DNA from 2 places in the Pseudarthrobacter sp. S3 genome. Region 1 is predicted to be linked to the other one. Evidence: riboswitches for the same ligand, from Rfam matches in the RefSeq annotation. Region 1 holds a riboswitch; the other holds the start of a gene.
What was found. A riboswitch is a leader RNA that binds a small molecule or an ion and turns the genes downstream of it on or off. The one in region 1 is predicted to bind thiamine pyrophosphate.

Region 1 (3,295 bases):
ACGCAGCAACTGGTAGACGCCGCCGGCCGAGACAGCACCATCGCCTGTCCCGGCGAGCGCGTCCTCCCGTTGCGTCGCCCCGATCACCACCGTGCCGTCCCCTCTGGGAACGATGTAGACCGGCACACCATGGACTATTCCGCGGACTGTCGAGGTGAGGAGCGGACGCAGGTGCTCCGGAACAGCAAGGCGCAGGATGTCACCGTAGACGGGTCGCAGGGGCAGGTGCAGCCCAGCAGGCAGGCCTTCCAGCGACCCCGCCGCCAATCCGTTGGCCACAATCGTCTCCCCGGCGTGGACAGTTCCGCCGTCAGCGAGCGCCACGCCGCAGATGCGTCCGTCCTCCCAAAGAACGGCAGCGGCCCGCTGGTCAACGGCGAATCCCCCGCGGGCACCGGCCACGGCGGTTTCTGCTCCCGGTTCGTGGACGGCCAGGACTTCCTGGAGGCACGCCACCAGCTTCCGTGGATCCACCTGATGGTCTGCGGGGATGTCCAGGGCACAGGAGATGGCCGGGCTGAGCAGGGATTCCCTGGACCTGGCCTCACGGACAGTCAGGGGTTCCACCACCAGGCCGCTGGCCTGCTGTACGGCCCGGAGGTCCATCAGCGCCCTGCGGTCCGCGGCGTCCGCGCCGATGGCGAGGGTCGGCGTCGTCAGGTATCCGGTCTCGCCAGCCCCTGCCAGGGCGAGGTCTGCCGCGAAACCGGGCCACAGGCCGGAGGATGCAAGCATCAGCTCCAGGAGGTCTCCCTCCTGATAGTGGAGTTCGCTTACAGGTGCCAGCATGCCGGCGGCTGCCCAGCTGGCGCCTCTCCCGGGCGCGTCATCGATCAGCACAACGGAACGGCCGGACCGCCGGGCCTCCCAGGCTATGGCGTGGCCGATGACTCCACCGCCGATGACCGCCACGTCGGCGAGCAGCACCGGGTCCGGTCGGAATGATGCAGTCTCAGGCGGGCTGCTTATTGCGGGGGGCATATGGTTCCTTCCCTACGCCGGTACTAGCCGGATCAGGTCAAGCGGTCGGCTCTGACGCCCTCTCAGCCCGGCCGCTTTGTGACGGCTGCAACGGGCTCCCGCAGTACCTGCCCAGTTTAGGGGAATTAGGCTGGTTTCCATGAACTCGCAATCCTTCGCCGCTGCAGGCACGCCCTCAGCCAGCTCTTCCACACCCGAATCCTCGATCTCAACAGATCCCACCGGCGGCATAGGCCCGGGCCTCCCGCACAGCGCCCGGCTGTACCTCTGCACCGACTCACGCCGTGACCGCGGCGACTTTGGCGAGTTTGTGGACGCGGCTTTTGCCGGCGGCGTCGACATCATCCAGCTCCGCGACAAGGCGATCGAGGCGGCGGAGGAGCTGGAGCTGCTGGCCGTGCTTCAGGCCGCGGCCGAACGCCACGCAAAGTTATGGGCCGTCAATGACCGTGCAGATGTCGCTATGCTGTCCGGCGCCCCCGTCTTCCACATCGGGCAAAAAGACCTGCCGGTCGCTTCCGCCCGCGCCCTGCTTGGGGCACCCACAGCGGTCGGGCTGTCCACGCACACCGCCGAACAGATCGAAGGCGCCATCCGGCTGTCCGGCGGGCTGACGTCCGAACGCGGCCTGGACTACTTCTGCGTCGGACCGGTCTGGGCCACTCCCACCAAGCCCGGCCGGGCCGGCGTCGGCCTTGAGCTGGTGCGGTACGCTGCCGAAGCAGTCCGCGCTGCCGGCGGCGCCCAGGCCACCTTGCCCTGGTTTGCCATCGGAGGCATCGATCTTGGCAACGTGGAGCAGGTAGTGGAGGCCGGTGCCGGCAGGATTGTGGTGGTGCGTGCCATCACCGAGGCCCCCGATCCCGCAGCGGCGGCTGCAGCACTCGTGGCGGCCCTGGACGCAGGCGCATCCTGACAATTCCCCGCGTGGCGGACCGTGGGCGTGCACGATCCATGCAAATCGGGCTAACCTGATTTTCGTGTCACATCATCGGTTGGCCCCCAATGTCCACGAGCAGACCAACGAGCTCGCGGCGGCACTGAGCGCCCTGCGGACCGAGCTGGAACTTCCCGGAACCTACCCGGCGGAGGCGGTCCGGGACGCGGAAGCGGCGGTGGCCGCACACGAGTTGCCGGGCGCTGACCTGACAGAGGTGGACTTCCTCACCATCGATCCGGCGTCCTCCACTGACCTGGACCAGGCGCTGTTCATCGAGCGCGCGGACGCTGGCTACCGCGTGCTCTATGCCATCGCTGATGTGCCGTCCTTTGTCCGCCCCGGCGGCGTGCTGGATGCAGAGACCCGGCGCCGCGGCCAAACGTTCTACGCCCCGGACGGCCGGATCCCGCTGCACCCTGAGGTCATCAGCGAAGGAGCCGGCAGCCTCCTGGCCGGGCAGCTTTGTTCCGCCTACGTGTGGGAGTTCGGGCTGGACAACACCGCACAGGTCTCCACGGTGAGTATCCGCAGGGCCACCATCCGCAGCAGGGCCAAGCTGAGCTACAAGGGAGTCCAGGCCGAACTCGACGCCGGGACGCCCGCTCCCGTGCTGCAGCTCCTGAAGGAAGTGGGGCTCAAACGGGTTGAACTGGAGCGGCAGCGTGGCGGCGCCAGCCTGAACATGCCTGAGCAGGAAATCGTGCAACTGCCCGACGGCGGCTACCGGATTGCCGCGGCACCGCAGCTTCCGGTGGAGGACTGGAACGCCCAGATTTCCCTGATGACCGGAATGTCGGCGGCGAACCTCATGTTGGCGGGAAAAGTTGGCATCCTGCGCACCATGCCGGCGCCGGACGAGCGCTCACTGCGCCACTTCCGCCTCCAGACCGAGGCCTTGGGCAAGCCGTGGGACGGCAAAATCAGCTACGGCGAATACCTCCGCAGCCTTGATCCGACAGTGCCCCGGCAACTGGCCATCCTGCACTCCGCCGGCATGCTGTTCCGCGGCGCCAGCTACACGGCGTTTGACGGCACCGTCCCGGACGACGCCGTCCAGTCCGCCATCGGCGCCGCCTATGCCCACACCACAGCACCGCTCCGGCGCCTTATCGACCGCTTTGTCCTGGTAATCTGCGAAGCCTTGAGCAACGGCAAGCCGGTACCGGACTGGGCGCGGGAAGCCCTGCCGTCCCTGCCGGAGATCATGGCCGGATCCGACCAGTTGGCATCGCGGATGGAGCGCATGGCGCTGGACACGGTGGAGGCCGCGCTGTTGGTCAACCATGTGGGCCAGGAATTCGAAGCGATCGTGATTTCCGGCTCCAAGCCACAAAAGGACAACGGAAACGGTAACGGGAAAAACGGCAACGGAGC
Region 2 (3,295 bases), 430 kb from region 1:
GACCGGCATCTCCCGCAAACTGCCCGACGTCGAGCGCAACCGGCTCAAGCGCATCCTCAAGGACCGCCTCCCCGAGCACGCCGGGGTAATTGTTCGCACCGCTGCCGAAGGCGCCTCGGAAGAGGAGCTCACGCACGACATCAACAGGCTGCGCGCGCAGTGGGAGGGCATCGAAAGCCAGTCCACGTCGACCAAGATCCTCGCGCCCGAGCTCCTCTACGGCGAACCGGACCTCACCATCAAGGTGGTCCGTGACGTCTTCAACGAGGACTTCTCCAAGCTTATTGTCTCGGGTGAAGAGGCCTGGGACACCATCGAGGCCTACGTCACGTACGTTGCCCCGGACCTCGTGGGCCGCCTGGAAAAGTGGACCAAGGACCAGGATATCTTCGCCGCGTGGCGGATCGACGAGCAGATCCACAAGGCCCTGGAACGTAAGGTCTTCCTGCCTTCGGGCGGCTCGCTGGTCATTGACCGCACCGAAGCCATGACCGTAGTGGACGTCAACACCGGCAAGTTCACCGGCAGCGGTGGCAACCTCGAAGAAACCGTCACCAAGAACAACCTCGAGGCAGCTGAAGAAGTGGTCCGGCAGCTCCGGCTACGGGACATCGGCGGCATCATCGTCATCGACTTCATAGACATGGTCCTGGAATCCAACCGGGACCTGGTTCTTCGCCGCATGGTGGAGTGCCTGGGCCGTGACCGGACCAAGCACCAGGTTGCAGAAGTGACGTCGCTGGGCCTCGTGCAGATGACGCGAAAGCGCATGGGTACCGGACTCCTGGAAGTCTTCGGGGAGCAGTGCGAATCCTGTGCAGGCCGCGGAATCGTCACCCACGACGACCCCGTAGAGCACCGCCGCGCCAATACCGTAGCCGCTGAGCACCATGTGCACCACGTGCAGCGGGTGGACAGCCGGCAGGAACCGCGCATCAACGATCAGCATGGTGACAGCATGCGCGCTGACACCATGCGCACCGACAGCCAGCGCCCGGACAGCCAGCGCTCGGACAGCCAGCCGGGTGGCCGCACTGACCGGAAGCGCCGCCGCGGACGTGGCGGCCAGCAACTGGAAACGGCACCGGCAGCGCCGGTGCAGATCCACACGGTCCACCCGGAACCCAGTGACGCCGAGCGCCACGCCAAGGCCGAGGCCACGCGGGCCGCGCTTGCGAACATTGCGGCCGCAGCCCACGCTGCGCACGTGCACGACGACGAAGTGGCTCGCGCATCAGCTGCGGCGGGACAAGCTCCGGCTGCACCAGTGCCGGCTTCGCGGCCCGAGATGGACTCCAATGGCCGTCCGGCCGCTGTGCTGACGTTCGGCGGCGAGCAGGTGGTGCTGCCGTTCGTGGCCCATCACGAGGACCAGCCGCACGCACCGGCCCTGACGCTTGACCGCCTCGCGGAGGCCTTCGCCCACCTTGGCGAGCCAGCCCCTGTCGTGGAAAACGAGCCGTCCGCAGTCCAGGCAGCTGCAAGCCAACCGGGCGAACCTGCCCGTCAGCACCAGCCGGCAGTGGCGGAGGAGGATTACTCCGACCACACCGAGGCGCCCCTCGCCCGCCGTCCCCGGCGGAACCGGAGCGCCAGCCGTGCCCAGGGCGCAGCCAACGCCACGTCTGTGGAGCATCACGAAGCCGGTCCGGCGGCTGCCGCTGGACACTCCCACGCCGCCAAGGCCCCGGAGTCCGTCAAGGTGGCTGAGAAGCCTGCGGCCATCAACGCGCCTATCATCCTCGGTGTTGGGGTTCCGGCCTCGGAGCTCTAACGAAGCAGCAGGGCAAGCCTCTACAACGGCGCCCGGACGTGTCTGTGAATCACAGGCTGCGTCCGGGCGTCCTGCGTTAAATCCCGAGGGACGCTAGGCTGGTGACTGACACGGGGTGCCGCGCAGAGAGCCGGCTGAGATCCACACCCGTTGAACCTGTCCGGCTAGCACCGGCGAAGGGATGTCTCCTTTGGCTTCAAGTTCTGTCCTTCCTCCTGCAACGCCCGCGGCGGTTCTGCCGGATATCTCAGCAAACCAGGGTGAGGTCCGGCCTGCGCCAGGCCGGTCTGGCAACGTCCAGGTGCTGCGTGACGTCCCGCGGGTGCTGTCCATTGCCGGATCGGACCCGTCAGGCGGCGCGGGCGTCCAGGCCGACCTCAAAAGCATTGCGGCTCTTGGCGGCTACGGCATGGCGGCCATCACTGCACTGACAGTCCAGAACACCCAGGGGGTGCAGGCGGTTCACGTGCCGCCGGCATCCTTCCTGGGCCAGCAGCTGGACGCCATCAGCGACGACATCACCATCGATGCGGTCAAGATCGGCATGCTCGGCGATGCTGCGGTGATTGGCGTGGTCCGGGACTGGCTGGAAAAGGCGCGTCCCGCCGTCGTCGTTCTCGATCCGGTGATGGTGGCCACGAGCGGTGACCGGCTGCTGCAGGAGTCTGCCGAGGCAGCTCTGCGGGAGCTGCTCCCGCTCGCTGACCTGATCACCCCCAACCTGGCCGAATTGGCCATCCTGGTGGGGGAGCCGCAGGCGCGGGACTGGCCTGATGCGCTCGGACAGGGGCAGCGGTTGTCCGCCGCGGCCGGTGCCACGGTCCTGGTCAAGGGCGGCCATCTCGACGGCGGTGCGTGCCCGGATGCCCTGGTCAACGCCGCCGGGCTGCTCGCCCAGGAGGTAGTGGAAGTGAGCGGTGACAGGATCCCAACCCGCAACAGCCACGGCACCGGCTGCTCGTTGTCGTCGGCTATGGCTACGGCCCAGGCCAGGCTGGGGAACTGGGAATCCGCGCTACGGCAAGTGAAGCCTTGGCTGGTCGGCGCACTGCAGGCCGCTGATCAGCTGGAGGTGGGCGGTGGCCACGGCCCCATCAACCACTTCCACCACATGAAACAGGTTCCGGCAGCCGGCGAATTCGCCCAGACGCTCCAGCGGGCGTCGGCGCCGGATCTTGCGGCCATCTACGGGCTGGATTTCATCCGCGACCTGGCGGGCGGCACGTTGGCTGAGGAAGAGTTCGGCTACTACCTTGCGCAGGACGCCATCTACCTGAACGGCTATTCGCGGGTCCTGGCCCGGGCCAGTGCGCTGGCGCCCACGGAAGCCGCGCAGACGTTCTGGGCAAAGTCTGCCCGGCAATGCCTTGAGGTCGAATCCGAGCTGCACCGCACGTGGCTGAGCACCAGGACGGTGGACTCCGCCCTTGGCCCAGTCACCAAGTCCTACGTGGACCACCTGCTGGCAGCCTCGGCCTCCGGCAGCTACGCGGTCCTCGTCGCTGCGGTGCTGCCGTGCTT

Region 2: it holds a riboswitch for thiamine pyrophosphate, as region 1 does, so the genes downstream of both, thiD (bifunctional hydroxymethylpyrimidine kinase/phosphomethylpyrimidine kinase) here and thiO (glycine oxidase ThiO) in region 1, are expected to answer to the same signal.

Annotation. Positions count from the first base shown of each region.
Region 1 is NZ_CP189583.1:2,956,264-2,959,558, forward strand. It holds gene thiO (glycine oxidase ThiO) at 1-981, opposite strand, end outside; TPP riboswitch at 974-1,093, opposite strand; gene thiE (thiamine phosphate synthase) at 1,121-1,897, shown strand; gene ACQCSV_RS14130 (RNB domain-containing ribonuclease) at 1,962-3,295, shown strand, end outside.
Region 2 is NZ_CP189583.1:2,524,749-2,528,043, reverse strand. It holds gene ACQCSV_RS12120 (Rne/Rng family ribonuclease) at 1-1,774, shown strand, start outside; TPP riboswitch at 1,876-1,973, shown strand; gene thiD (bifunctional hydroxymethylpyrimidine kinase/phosphomethylpyrimidine kinase) at 1,956-3,295, shown strand, end outside.